Regions from separate parts of the Kitasatospora sp. CM 4170 genome, predicted to be linked through region 3. Evidence: riboswitches for the same ligand, from Rfam matches in the RefSeq annotation. Region 3 holds a riboswitch; each other region holds the start of a gene.

Region 1 (3,276 bases), 1.6 Mb from region 3:
GCATTGCGGCGTCCGGCGGGCCGGCGGGCGCCGGCCCGCCGGTGCGCCGTCCGATCAGCGGTAGACGCGCAGGTAGTCCGCCGCGAAGGTGATCGGGGCCGTGCCCTGCGGCGCGGGGTGGTACTGCCCGGCGCTGAGCGACAGGTTCAGGATCGGGTAGGCCGACCAGCCGGCGCCGACCCCCTTGCCGTCCGAGAAGACCTTCACCCCGTTGATGTACCAGTCCACCGAGGTGGCGCCGTACTGGGTGCCGACGGTGACCCACTGGTCGTGCGCGACGGCCTTCGCGTCGGTGACGTACTTGTAGCCCGGGTTGATGTGGTTGGTCAGCTCCAGCAGGTTCGCGTTGTCCGCGTGGTACTCGAAGCTGTCGATCTCGCCGTGGTTGCCGCTGGTGCTGTTCCACGTCCAGAGCGCCGGCCAGGCGCCGGTGCCGGCGGGGAGCTTGACCCGGGTCTCGATGTAGTCGCCGGTCTTCACCTTGAAGCCCTCGGTGGAGTACTCGGTGGTGAGCAGGCCGGTGTCCCAGGCCTGCTTGCCGTTCTCCAGCGTGTGGGTGCTCGGCCGGGCGGTGAAGGTGGCGACACCGCCCGAGACGCCGACGTTGTCCTTGTTCAGCCAGTCGAGCTTGTTGTCGTTCGGGTTGTGGTCGCCGTAGTGGTACGAGCTGCTCCGGTCGGCCGTCCAGCGGGAGCCCAGGGCGAGGCCGTCGAACTCGTCGGACCAGGTCAGCTGCTTCCCGGCGACGGGCGCCGCGGTGGCCGGGCTGCTCGGGGCGGCGGTCGCGGTGGGCGACGGCACGGGCGTCGCGGTGGGGGCGGGGCTCGGGGTGGCGGTGGCCGCGGAGACCACCAGCTGCCGCGAGGGCAGGTTGTGCCAGGCGCCGCCGAGGTCCTGCCAGAAGCCGAACTGGGTGTAGGTACCGGCCGGCAGCGTGCGCGAACCGGTGGTGACCGACAGGCCGCTCGGGCATATCTGCGCGTTGGCGGCGCCACCGGGGAAGTCGAGGTTGTGTCCCCCCGCGTCGCGCACCCCGACACCGACCGTCTTCGCGGTGAAGCAGGCGGAGGAGTGGACGGTCAGCGAGGCGGTGGTGGCCTTGCCCGCCACCATGGTGGCCGGGGTCAGCTTGTCCTGGGTGACGGTCGGCGTGGTCGCCGCGTGGGCACCGGTGACCGCCGGGAGGCCGAGCAGGCCGGCGCCGCCGATGGCGAGCGCGCCGGTGACGGCGAAGGCCGCGTTGCGGCCGCGGCGGGAGGGTCGGGCATGGCGCGGCGCGCGGCGCCGGGCAGGCTTCTGCATGGCAGTGTCCTCTGTGACGCCTGCGAGGTGAGCTGTCGGGTTCGGGCTGAGGTTGCCCGGCCGCCGGTGGAGCGGCTTCACCCCTAGCCGAGGACGCCGAGCGCGGAGCGCAGAGGCCGCGGCACTACCTGGGTCCCCCGCTCCCGTCCGCTGTGGTGCTCGGTTGCCGGCCGGCGGGTGGACAGGACTCGGCGTCCCGACGGCGGGGGTCCGCGAAGCGGACGTCCCGAGCAGGCTAGGCAGCCCCTCCGGAACCCGACAACCCGGCGGGGTCGGTTGTCGCGCAGCTCACATCCGGGCTGCGGCCGGACCCCGCCGGAGTTGATCAAGTCGCGGACGCCGGTGATCAGTTGCCCGGTCGGCCGGCCGGGGCCCGGTCAGCCGAGCCAGGCGTCGACCTGCGACATCGCCTCCGGGGACCAGGCCAGCTCCAGGTGGTTGAGCCCGTCCAGCAGCCGGGTGCCGGCGACCGTGGCGATGCCGGTGGTGTCCAGCGCACTCCTGGTGAAGACGATGCCGTCGCTGGGCCCGCGGTTCTCGTTCAGGAGCCCGGGGATGTCGGCCGAGCCGCCCGCCAGCAGGTAGGTGCGGACCGCCGCCGGGACGCCTGCCCGCTGCAGCGGCCCGATCAGGGAGCCGGCGTCGATCGCCGCCTGGATGCCCTGCCCGGAGGTGTAGAGCCCCCGGCCGCCGTAGTACGTCGTCCACCAGTCCTGCGCCGTCCCGTCCACCCCGTAGGTGGCGTCCCAGCGGGCGAGCAGCTGGCGCTGGCCCGGGTAGCAGTCGTGGCCGCCGGCCGGCAGCACACCGAGGCAGGGCTGTGCCGTGTACGTCCCGTAGCAGGTCATGTACAGGTGCGGGGAGGGGGCGTTGGCGGTGCCCCCGCAGGCCGGCCAGGTGGCCAGGGAGAACGCCCAGCCGTGGGCGTAGACGTAGTCCAGGCCGCCGTTCGGGCCACCGAGGGTCACCAGCCGGCGGACGTCGCCCGCGTACGCCCGCCCCCAGGAGGGGCGGACGGAGGAGACGTAGGCACGCGCCGCCACCTCGCCCTTGCTCCAGGCGACCACGTCCACCTGGGGCACCCCGAGCCGGGCGCGGATCAGGGCGACGGCGTCCCCGACGGCCTGGGCCTGGAGCAGGTTGTCGCCGTGCTTGTGGGCGAAGCCGATCGCGAACACCCGGTGGCCGGTCGCGGCCAGGTACTGGGCCAGTCCGGTGGACGGGCAGCCGGCCGGGCCGGTGGCGCCGCAGCTGCCGCTCTCGCCGGGGTCGGCCCAGGCGCGGTCGGCGTTGTCATTGGCACCGTGGACGAGCAGGACGGGCGTGGCGCGGCCGCCGGTGTCCCAGCCGGCGGCGGAGTAGAGCAGGAACCGGCCGGAGAACGGCTGGCGGACCCCGCCGAAGTAGGTGAGGCGGGCGCCGTCCTGGTCGCCGCGTCCGCCGGGTGGGTACTGCTCGGCGGTGAAGCCGGGGGTGGTGTCGAGGTAGCGCTCGACCTTGGCCCAGCCGTGGGCGGGGGCGGGGAAGGTCGCCTCCAGGTTCAGGCCCGCGGTCACGGCGGGGGCCCCGGCGGGGACGGCGGCCGCCGTTGCGGTCACGGCGGCAGCCGGCGGCACGGCCAGGAGGAGCAGGGTGAGCGCGAGCAGCGCGGCGAAGGCGGCGGCGGGGGTCCGCCGGGCCGCGGGGGTCCGGTGGACGGCGGGTGTCCGGTGGACGGCGGGGACGAGGCGGCGGGTGGTCCGGCGGTTCCTCGCTCGGCTGGTGCGGGTGCTGGGCATCGGCGGCTCCGTGGTCGGACTGGGCCGGGCCCACGCCCCGGTGGGCCGGCGCCAGCACGGTACGGCCGGGCCACCCGGCCGCCCATGTGCCGGGGTCACACCCCGTACGCGACCGGGGTGGCGCCCCGCGCCGTGGCGGGGTGTCGGCAAGTACGTCGCGGAGGTCACCTCGTCGGATAGGTTGGAGGTCCATCCG
Region 2 (3,276 bases), 400 kb from region 3:
GGGCGGTGCTGGCGCTGCTGGAGCTGGGCGAGGGCAGGATGCGCGACGGCTGGCCGGAGCTGACCTCGGACGCCGTGGAGCACCTGCTCCACGAGCGGCTCCACCTCTACGTCCAGCCCGCCCCGGAGGAGGACCCGCTGGCGTACGGCGAGGCGGTGCGGCTGCTGATCGACCACCAGCGGGCGGCGAAGCGGCTGAACGCCAAGCGGCAGGAGCGGCTGCACGCGGAGGCCGAGTGGCAGGGCGAGGTGGCGGCCGGCCTGCTCCGCCGGGCCGATCTGGTGACCTGGCCGCGGCTGTACGCGCTGCTGCTGCACGCGTACGGGGTGGACGTCGCCGACGAGGCCGCGGTGTTCGACTGGCTGGCGGGCTTCCGGGAGCTGGCCGAGGAGGACCGGCGGGCCGCGTTCGAGGCGCTCGCGGCGGCCGGCTGGCTGGACGAGGCGGACCCCGGGGGCTGGGGTCCGGGCCGGGTGCTGTCGGTCGGGATGGCCACCGACGGCGCCCGGCGGCTGCTGGAGCACGGGCTGATGCGGCGCAGCTACCGCAACCTGGCGGAGCTGACGGCGCTGGGCCGGCCGATGCCGGACGAGCTGGCCGGGGACTTCGGGGCGTTCGAGGAGGCGGCGGAGGCCGCCGCGCTGGACCTGCTCGGCTCGTGGACGGTGCCGGGGCTGCCGCGACTGCTGGTGGCGGAGTTCCCGGAGCTGGCCCCGGAACCGGGCCAGGAGGAGATCGACGCCTACCTGGCCGGACTGCCGACGGCGCAGGAGCCGTCCGAACAGGAACCGTCCGAACAGGAGCCGGCGGCGCAGGACCCCACCGAGTAGCGGCGGGGGCGCACGGAAACGGGAAGGCGCCCCGGCCGGTACGGGTGTACCGGCCGGGGCGCCTTCGTCGTGCCGTCAGGTGCGAACCGTCAGGGGGTGATGCCGCGCTGCTCGAACCAGCTCTCCGGGTCGACCGGGGCACCGCCGTTGGGGCGCACCTCCAGGTGCAGGTGCGGGCCGGTGACGTTGCCGGTGGCGCCGACCTTGCCGAGCTGCTGGCCGGGGACGACCTTGCCGGAGCCCTTGATGATCGAGGAGAGGTGGCAGTACCAGATCTCGGTGCCGTCGGGCAGCGTCTCGACGATCCGGTAGCCGTACGAGCCGGCCCAACCGGCCGAGGTGATGGTGCCCTGGCCGACCGCGTACACCGGGGTGCCGGTGTCGGCGGCGAAGTCCAGGCCGGTGTGCAGGTGGGCCCAGTAGGAGGCGCTCTGGCCGTAGTGGGCGGAGAGGCGGTAGTCGCGCACCGGCAGGTTGATCGCGGCGAGCTTGGCCTTCTCGGCGGCCTCGGCGGCGCGCTTGGCCTCCTGCTGCTGGACGGCGCGCTTGGCCTCGGCCTCCTTCGCGGCCTGCAGGCGGGCGGTCTCCTCGGCGGCGGTGCGCTGGCTGTCGGCCTGCTGCTGGATCCGGGCGGCGAGCGCGAGGCCCGGGTCCGCGGAGAGCGCGACCGGGGCCTCGTCCGGCGCCTCGACGGCGGGCGCGGCGGCCGGGGTGGCGGAGGCGAAGCCGGTGGCGCCCAGGGTGGCGGCGACGGCGGTGACGCCGAGCAGCGGGGCGGTCCCGCGGGTCTGACGCGGCATCCGGTGGCGGTTGGTCTCGGCGGGCTGCGGGGCGGCCTCGTCGTCGGCCCCGCCGTACTCGCCCAGGTGGGCGGGCGGCCACGGGTGGTCGAGCAGCTGAGTGCCGGCGGAGGAGCCGGGCAGGTGTGCCGGAGAGTGCGTCGACGCCACGGAGGCGCGCTCCTTTCCTTCCTTCGCGCCTACCGGGTTAGCTGACGGGTTCGGAGCAGGAAGGTCTCCTACGGCTGGGCCTGGGCCCGGCCGATTCACCCCAAGGAACGTGGTTCCCCGGCTCCCTGGCCTGCCCGGAGGCCGGCCGGCGGGATTAGGCGACGGCGCGCGGTGCCGTCTGGGTACGGCGTTGCGGACCGCGCTGCGTTATCAAACGTTAATCCTAGGAGCCCCCGATTCCAAGCCGTCCGCATGGGACGACAGGACACAGCTCGGACACTACGCGATCCGGTGGGCGATTTGGGGCGTTTGACGACAACTGACACTACCGAACGTGATAGGACGTCAACGAACGACCCCTTGTTTGAGTACTCCTACTCATGTGGACCTCGTTCGACGGCGCGCATCCTGGCGCCATGAACGCACCGATGCAGTCCCGCACCACGGCCGCGTACTACATCCAGGCCGTGCTCTCCTTCGCCCTCTCCGCCGGCGCCCTCGCGATCGGCATCACCTACCTCCCGGTGGGCGCCTGGACCCGCGCCTTCCTCGGGGTCGGCCTGCTCTACACCGTCACCTCCTCGTTCACCCTGGCCAAGGTCGTCCGGGACCGGCAGGAGACCAACGAGATCGTCACCCGGGTCGACCAGGCCCGGCTGGAGAAGCTGCTGGCCGAGCACGACCCGTTCAAGGTGGAGGGAGTCTGAGCCGGCGGCCCGGAGAGCGCGGGGCCCGGCGCGGATGCGCGCATCGGGCTGACGCCGATAGCTTGACGGCTAAGGCTATTAGCCTTAGCTTTGTGGGTGTCGGCAGCACCGCCGACACCCCGTCCAGGCGGACCGCGGAGGCCCCGATGACCGGCACCAGCACCCCCACCACGCTGTTCCTCGACGTCCCCGGCGGCCGGCTGGCCTACGACGACACCGTGCGGGGTGACGGCCTCCCCGTCGTCCTGCTCCCCGGGATGCTCGACAGCCGGGCCGCCTACCGACACCTGCGCCCGCTGCTCACCGCGGCCGGCCGCCGGGTGATCACCATGGACCTGCGCGGCTTCGGCGAGTCCTCGATCGCCTGGGACGACTACTCCCCGGCCGCCATCGCCACCGACGTGCTCGCCCTGCTCGACCACCTCGGCATCGAGCGGGCCGTGCTGGCCGGCAACTCCTACACCGGAGCCACCGTGGTCAAGGCCGCCGGGGACGCGCCCGAGCGGGTCGGCGGCATCGTCCTGCTGGACGCCTTCGTGGAGAACCTGCCGCCGACCGCCCTGCAGCGCGCGGTGTTCGGCGTGATGGGCGCGCTGCTGGTGCACTCGCCCGCGTTCTGGGGCCTCTACCACCGGAGGATGGCCTACCCGGGCCCCCGGCCGGCCGACCTCGACGGCTACGTGGACGGCCTGGTCGCCGCGATGCGCACGCCGGGCCGCAAGGCCGCGACCCGCGGCTACGTCCGCGGTGAGTCCGCGCCCGCCGGCTGGACCGCCGCCGTGACCTGCC
Region 3 (3,276 bases):
GCGCACGCGCACCGCACCGGCCGGGTCGGCATCCCGGGCGAGCGGCAGGCCAACCTGATGACGCACCTGCTGAACATCGACCCGCCGGACCACACCCGGCTGCGCCGCCTGGTCTCGAAGGCGTTCACCCCGCGCCGGGTGGCCGCGTTCGAGCCCCGGGTGCAGCAGCTCACCGACCGGCTGATCGACGGCTTCGCGGCCCGCGGCAGCGCCGACCTGATCCACGAGTTCGCCTTCCCACTCCCCATCTACGCGATCTGCGACCTGCTCGGTGTGCCCGCCGAGGACCAGGACGACTTCCGCGACTGGGCGGGCATGATGATCCGCCACGGCGGCGGGCAGCGCGGCGGCGTGGGGCGGGCGGTGAAGCGGATGCGCTCGTACCTGGCGGAGCTGATCCACCGCAAGCGGGCCGACCTCGGCGACGACCTGATCTCGGGGCTGATCCGGGCCAGCGACCACGGCGAGCACCTGACCGAGAACGAGGCCGCGGCGATGGCCTTCATCCTGCTGTTCGCCGGGTTCGAGACGACCGTCAACCTGATCGGCAACGGCACCTACGCGCTGCTGCGCAACCCCGGGCAGCGGGCGCTGCTGCAGGATTCGATCGCCCGCGGCGAGACCGGCCTGCTGGAGACCGGGATCGAGGAACTGCTCCGCTACGACGGGCCGGTGGAACTGGCCACCTGGCGGTTCGCGACCAGCCCGCTGACCATCGGCGGGGTGGAGATCCCGGTGGGCGACCCGGTGCTGGTGGTACTCGCGGCGGCGGACCGGGACCCGGCGCGGTTCGCCGACGAGAACACCCTCGACCTGGCCCGGACGGACAACCCGCACCTCGGCTTCGGGCACGGCATCCACTACTGCATCGGCGCTCCGCTGGCCCGTCTGGAGGGCCGTGCCGCGCTGGCCACGCTGCTCACCCGGCTGCCCGATCTGCAGCTCGCCGAAAGCCCGGAGAATCTGCGGTGGCGCGGTGGTCTGATCATGCGTGGACTTCGTGAACTTCCGGTCGAATTCACTCCGGAGAACGCGGAGAAGAAGCCCGTCTGATCACGGCCGGGAACCGCTCGCAGCGGCCCGCGCGTCCTCCGGCCGGCGGCTCGACACGCTGACGCGGCGTCTCAGAGACGGCCCAACAGGGGGGTTGAACCACCATCAATCCGGACATACCGCCTCCGTTTGTAGGCGATCGACCGTGTGCCGTAATTTCTGTGTGATATCGGCGATATGAGCTTGTGATTGGTGTGAGGATCTGTCTACTCTCCCTGGAGTTCGCAGCTGCGGACCTCGTGCGCGGAACGCCGAATCCTGCCCGCCGCGCCACGGGAAACCGACCAGAACCCTGGGCAGGGGCGGGGGACCCAGGTTTGTTGCCGTCCTCCACGGCTTGGGGTGAAGCCGCAGTCGCGGGCAGAACGCCTCGCGACACGCGGCCGGGCCACCTCCCGGTCCGAACCCGACAGCTCACCTCGCAGGCGTGCGGAGAGGGACGTCTTCATGCTGTTCGTTGGAACTGGCCGCCACCGCCGCCGCACCCAGGCCGAGAAGGCCATCGCCGTCGCCGGTGTGGCCGGCGTCGGACTCGCGATGCCGCTCCTCACCGCCACCGGCGCCTCGGCGGCCCCCGTCTCCACCTGGGACGCGGTCGCCCAGTGCGAGAGCGGCGGCAACTGGAGCATCAACACCGGCAACGGCTTCTACGGCGGCCTGCAGTTCACCTCCAGCACCTGGAAGGCGTACGGCGGCACCGCGTACGCGGCGCAGGCCAACCAGGCCAGCAAGGGGCAGCAGATCGCGGTGGCCGAGAAGGTCCTCGCCTCGCAGGGGCCGGGCGCCTGGCCGGTCTGCTCCAAGCGGGCGGGCCTGAGCAAGGGCGGCGCCGCGGCCGAGGTCGACGCCTCCACGGACGCGAAGCCGGCGGCGCAGCAGCCCGCCGCGCCGAAGCCCGCCCAGCCGAAGCCCGCCGCGCCGAAGCCGGCTCAGAAGCCCGCCCAGCAGCAGGCCCCGAAGCCCGCCGCCCAGCAGCCCGCGCAGCAGGACGCCAAGGCCCCCGGCTTCTCCGGCCAGGGCGGCTGGGACGCCGACGCGAAGGTGTACTGGTACCAGAGCGACGGCGCCTGGTACTGGACCAGCCACGAGAGCGTGTACCGGCAGCACGCCGGTCAGTACACCCCCGAGGTCGCCCTCCAGTACGCCGGTCCGTCCGACGGGTACATCGGTCAGGGCGCCGGCCCGACTCCGACCACCGGCCACGCCGATCCGGCCGGCCACGCCGACCCGGCCCCCCAGCAGCGCACCGGCCACGGCTACACCGTCCAGGCCGGCGACACGCTGGCCGGCATCGCCGCCGCCCAGGGCGTGTCCGGCGGCTGGCAGACGCTGTACGACGGCAACCGCGGCACCGTGGGCGGCGACCCCGACCTGATCATGCCCGGCCAGGTGCTCAACCTCGGCTGAACCACCGGCCGCTGAACCCGGGCCACCGCCCGGCGGCGCGGACGAAGGGGGCCGGATACGTCCCCCTTCGTCCGCATCCGGACCGCTTTCACGGGGCAACCAGGTGAACTACCGGTGGGTAGTGCGGCCACACGCTGAGACGGACCCATGGTCGACGTGGCCCCGGGAGCCCGTGCGGTTAGGCTCTGGTCGTAACGACTCCGCAATCGTCCGGCCGACAGCACCCACCGTCAGCCGGACCTGCTTCCGCTAGGAGATGCTTCGTGCCGTCCATCGATGTCGTCGTAGCCCGTGAGATCCTCGACTCGCGTGGCAACCCCACGGTCGAGGTCGAGGTCGGCCTCGACGACGGCAGCACCGGCCGTGCCGCCGTCCCGTCGGGTGCCTCCACCGGTGCCTTCGAGGCGCTGGAGCTTCGTGACGGCGACAAGAACCGCTACTTCGGCAAGGGCGTGGAGAAGGCCGTCCTGGCCGTCATCGAGCAGATCGGCCCGGAGCTGGTCGGCTACGACGCCACCGAGCAGCGCCTGATCGACCAGGCCATGCTCGACCTGGACGCCACCCCGGACAAGTCCTCGCTCGGCGCCAACGCCATCCTGGGCGTCTCCCTGGCCGTGGCGCACGCCGCCTCCGAGGCCAGCGACCTGCCGCTGTTCCGCTACCTGGGCGGCCCGAACGCGCACGTCCTTCCGGTCCCGATGATGAACATCCTCAACGGCGGCTCGCACGCGGACTCCAACGTCGACATCCAGGAGTTCATGATCGCGCCGATCGGCGCGGAGTCCTTCTCCGAGGCCGTCCGCTGGGGCGTCGAGG
Region 4 (3,276 bases), 2.0 Mb from region 3:
CGACGCCCAGGCCGTGATCGGCTGATCCACCGCCGGACAGGCGGGGCCCGGGGACGGTCGCCGAAGCGCGGGGCCCGGGCGGGCGCCGTCCGGGCCCCGGTACCCGACGGGCACCGGGCGGGCGGCCCTTGCCTTCCACGCGACCAAAATGATTAGGTAAGCCTCACCTAACTCGATGGAGGTCGCCATGAGCCCCACGCCCGCCGACGCCGAGGCCCCCGAGCCCACCGCCGCCGAACGGATCTGCAGCCTGCTCAGCGCCACCTCCTCGGTGGTGGTCCGGGCCCGCGGCGAGCACCACGACCTCGACACCCCGGTCTCGGTGCACGGCTCCCGGCTCCGCCTGACCGCCCCGCTCGGCTCCGGGCTCACCCTCGCCGCGACCGGCGAGACCGAGGGCCTGGCCGTCGTCCTGGACGTGACCGACATCGCCCCGGTCGCCGTCCGCGACCGCGTCCGCGGCCGGCTCACCATGGCCGGCCGGCTCCGGCTCGCCCACCTGGCCGACGACGGCCTCAGCGTCCACCTACACCTGGACGTCGCCCACGCCGTCCTCGCCACTCCGTACGGCACCAGCGCGCTCACCGGCGCCGACCTCGCCCTCGCCGGGCCCGACCCGCTCGCCCGCTACGAGGCCGGCCTGCTCACCCACCTCATCGACGACCACCCCGACGCGCTCGCCGCGCTCACCCGACTGCTCGACCCCCAACTCCTCGCCGGGCGGCCGGAGATCCGCCCGCTGGCGCTCGACCGCCACGGCCTGGTGCTGCGCCTGGACCATCCGCACGGTCACCGCGACGTCCGCCTGGTCTTCCCCGAACCGGCCTGCGACACCGAGGAGTTCGGCGAGCAGATGCACCGGCTGCTGACCGCCGCACAGACCGGCCTGCCCGCCCGCCGGTCGTGACCGGACCGGGCCGGACAGGCCTTCCGGAACCGCTTCGCTGCGGAGGCGCCGCGGAAACGGCGCCGAAGCGGACGTGGACGACGAAAGCGGCCGGCCCGGCTCGCGAGGGAGGTCTCGCGAGCCGGGCCGGCCTGGGCGTGTCCCGCGCCCGTATGTCCGCCACTGGTGCGGCGATCACCCGGTCGAGCGGTCACCCGACATGACCATCCCGGGAGTTCGTTCGCCCCGCACCTGGCGGTGGTCTGAACTCGGTTGTGGACCGGGTCAGATGGAGACGCCGTGCGCCCGCAGGTAGGCGATCGGGTCGATGTCCGAGCCGTACTCCGAGCCGGTGCGGATCTCGAAGTGCAGGTGCGGGCCGGTCACGTTGCCGGTCGCACCGGAGAGGCCGATCTGCTGGCCGGCGGTGACGGCCTGACCGACCTTCACGCCGATCGAGGACAGGTGCGCGTACTGGGCGTACTTGCCGTCGGCGAGCTTGATCTCGACCTCGTTGCCGTAGGCGCCGCCGTTGCCGGCCTTGACCACGGTGCCGGCCGCAACGGCGCGCAGCGGGGTGCCGGTGGCCGCGACGAAGTCGGCACCGGTGTGGTGGCCGGAGGCCCACATCGAGCCGGCGACGCCGTAGGCGGTGCCGAGCTTCGGGTTGGCCAGCGGGGCGACGTAACCGGAGGTGGAGGCCACGGCGGCCGGGGCCGGGGTGGTGGCCGGGGCGGCCGGCTTGGCGGCGGGGGCCTGGGCCGGCTTGGCGGCGGGGGCGGCCGGCTTCGCAGCCTGGACCGGCTTCGGCGCCTGCGCCGGGGCGGCCGGCTTCGCGGAGTCGTGCGAGACCTGCGGCTTGGCGGCGGGGGCGGCCGGCTTGGCGGCCTCGGCCGGAGCGGCGGCCTTGGCGCCCAGGGCCAGCTTCTGGCCCGGGAAGATCAGGTTCGGGTTGGAGCCGACGACCGAGCGGTTGTGCTCGTACAGCGCCTTCCAGCCGCCCTGGACGTCCTTGGCGTCGGCGATCTTCGACAGGGTGTCGCCGCTGACGACCTTGTAGCTCTCCTCGACCGGGGCGGCGGCCGGAGCGGCGGCCTCGGCGGCCGGCTGCGCGGCGGCGGCCGGAGCGGCGTCGACGCTGGTGGCGCCGGTCCAGGTGGCGGTCTGCTGCGGCTTCGCGGCCGGGGCGGTGTGGGCCTGGGCGCTGATGGTGGTCACCAGCGGGAGGGCGAACGCGGCGCCGGTGACGGCGGTGGCGATACCGATGCGGGCGGCGCGGGGCAGGGCGATACGACGGGCCTGTGCGGGCATGGGGGAGTTCCTCTCCGACGCCTGCGAGGTGAGCTGTCGGGTTCGGGCTGGAGTTGCCCGGCCGCATAGGCGGCTTCACCCCAAGCCGGACCGCGAATTCCGGTCCGGCGACTTACCTGTGGGTCCCCCGCTCCTGCCGTACAGAGTTCAGTTCGTACCACCGGGCAGCGGCAGGACTAGGCGTTCCACCCGGTGGCCACCCGGGCTGACGCCGGGCGGTCGCTGAACTAAAACCCATCCGTTCGAGCGAAGCAATGTCGATCTCCCGCATCGGTGAATTCCTCCGGCGACAATGTGACGCTCCGGATGATCCGCTGCACAGTACGTGCACAATCGATTCACGGCGCGCCACTGATCCGCGACACTCCGCCGATTTCGCTGGCCGTCCGCACACGATCACTCACGGAAAGCCAACCGCCGACACACCCCCGGTGACCCTTGTCACTCGGGCCCCGCTGGGCGGACCATCGGGCCGTGGCCACTTCCGAGGCCGGCACCCTGCGCCTGAGCACCGCGCAGGGTCGCTGGGTACTTCTGGCGACGGTGCTCGGCTCCAGCATGGCGATGCTCGACGGCACCGTGGTGAACGTCGCCCTGCCCCGGATCGGCGAAGACCTCGGCGCCCCGCTCGCCGCCCTGCAATGGACGCTGAACGCCTATCTGCTCACCCTGGCCGGGCTGATCCTGCTCGGCGGCGCACTCGGCGACCGCTACGGCCGGCGCCGGATCTTCCTGCTCGGCGTGGTCTGGTTCGCCGCCGCCTCGGCGGCCTGCGCCGCCGCACCCACCATCGAGGTGCTGATCGCCGCCCGCGCCGTCCAGGGCATCGGCGGGGCACTGCTCACCCCCGGGTCACTGGCGATGCTCCAGGCCGTCTTCCACCCGGACGACCGCTCGACGGCGGTCGGCCTCTGGTCCGGCCTCGGCGGGGTGTCGGCCGCGGTCGGCCCCTTCGTCGGCGGCTGGCTGGTGGACGGCCCGGGCTGGCGGTGGATCTTCCTGCTGAACGTCCCGCTGGCCGCGCTGGTGGTCGTGGTGGCCTCCCGGCACGTGCCGGAGAGCAGGGACGAGAGCGCGAC

The links. A riboswitch is a leader RNA that binds a small molecule or an ion and turns the genes downstream of it on or off. The one in region 3 is predicted to bind cyclic di-AMP.
Region 1: it holds a riboswitch for cyclic di-AMP, as region 3 does, so the genes downstream of both, RMN57_RS30010 (glycoside hydrolase family 16 protein) here and RMN57_RS23425 (transglycosylase family protein) in region 3, are expected to answer to the same signal.
Region 2: it holds a riboswitch for cyclic di-AMP, as region 3 does, so the genes downstream of both, RMN57_RS21660 (M23 family metallopeptidase) here and RMN57_RS23425 (transglycosylase family protein) in region 3, are expected to answer to the same signal.
Region 4: it holds a riboswitch for cyclic di-AMP, as region 3 does, so the genes downstream of both, RMN57_RS31660 (LysM peptidoglycan-binding domain-containing M23 family metallopeptidase) here and RMN57_RS23425 (transglycosylase family protein) in region 3, are expected to answer to the same signal.

Annotation. Positions count from the first base shown of each region.
Region 1 is NZ_CP134877.1:7,104,996-7,108,271, reverse strand. Features, by position in the region: gene RMN57_RS30010 (glycoside hydrolase family 16 protein) at 55-1,302, opposite strand; cyclic di-AMP (ydaO/yuaA leader) riboswitch at 1,305-1,470, opposite strand; gene RMN57_RS30005 (lipase) at 1,680-3,080, opposite strand.
Region 2 is NZ_CP134877.1:5,064,522-5,067,797, reverse strand. Features, by position in the region: gene RMN57_RS21665 (hypothetical protein) at 1-830, shown strand, start outside; gene RMN57_RS21660 (M23 family metallopeptidase) at 920-1,780, opposite strand; cyclic di-AMP (ydaO/yuaA leader) riboswitch at 1,793-1,951, opposite strand; gene RMN57_RS21655 (YiaA/YiaB family inner membrane protein) at 2,197-2,487, shown strand; gene RMN57_RS21650 (alpha/beta hydrolase) at 2,634-3,276, shown strand, end outside.
Region 3 is NZ_CP134877.1:5,468,552-5,471,827, forward strand. Features, by position in the region: gene RMN57_RS23420 (cytochrome P450) at 1-1,053, shown strand, start outside; cyclic di-AMP (ydaO/yuaA leader) riboswitch at 1,326-1,495, shown strand; gene RMN57_RS23425 (transglycosylase family protein) at 1,501-2,460, shown strand; gene eno (phosphopyruvate hydratase) at 2,724-3,276, shown strand, end outside.
Region 4 is NZ_CP134877.1:7,509,066-7,512,341, reverse strand. Features, by position in the region: gene RMN57_RS31670 (RidA family protein) at 1-25, shown strand, start outside; gene RMN57_RS31665 (DUF2470 domain-containing protein) at 188-907, shown strand; gene RMN57_RS31660 (LysM peptidoglycan-binding domain-containing M23 family metallopeptidase) at 1,172-2,197, opposite strand; cyclic di-AMP (ydaO/yuaA leader) riboswitch at 2,203-2,360, opposite strand; gene RMN57_RS31655 (MFS transporter) at 2,672-3,276, shown strand, end outside.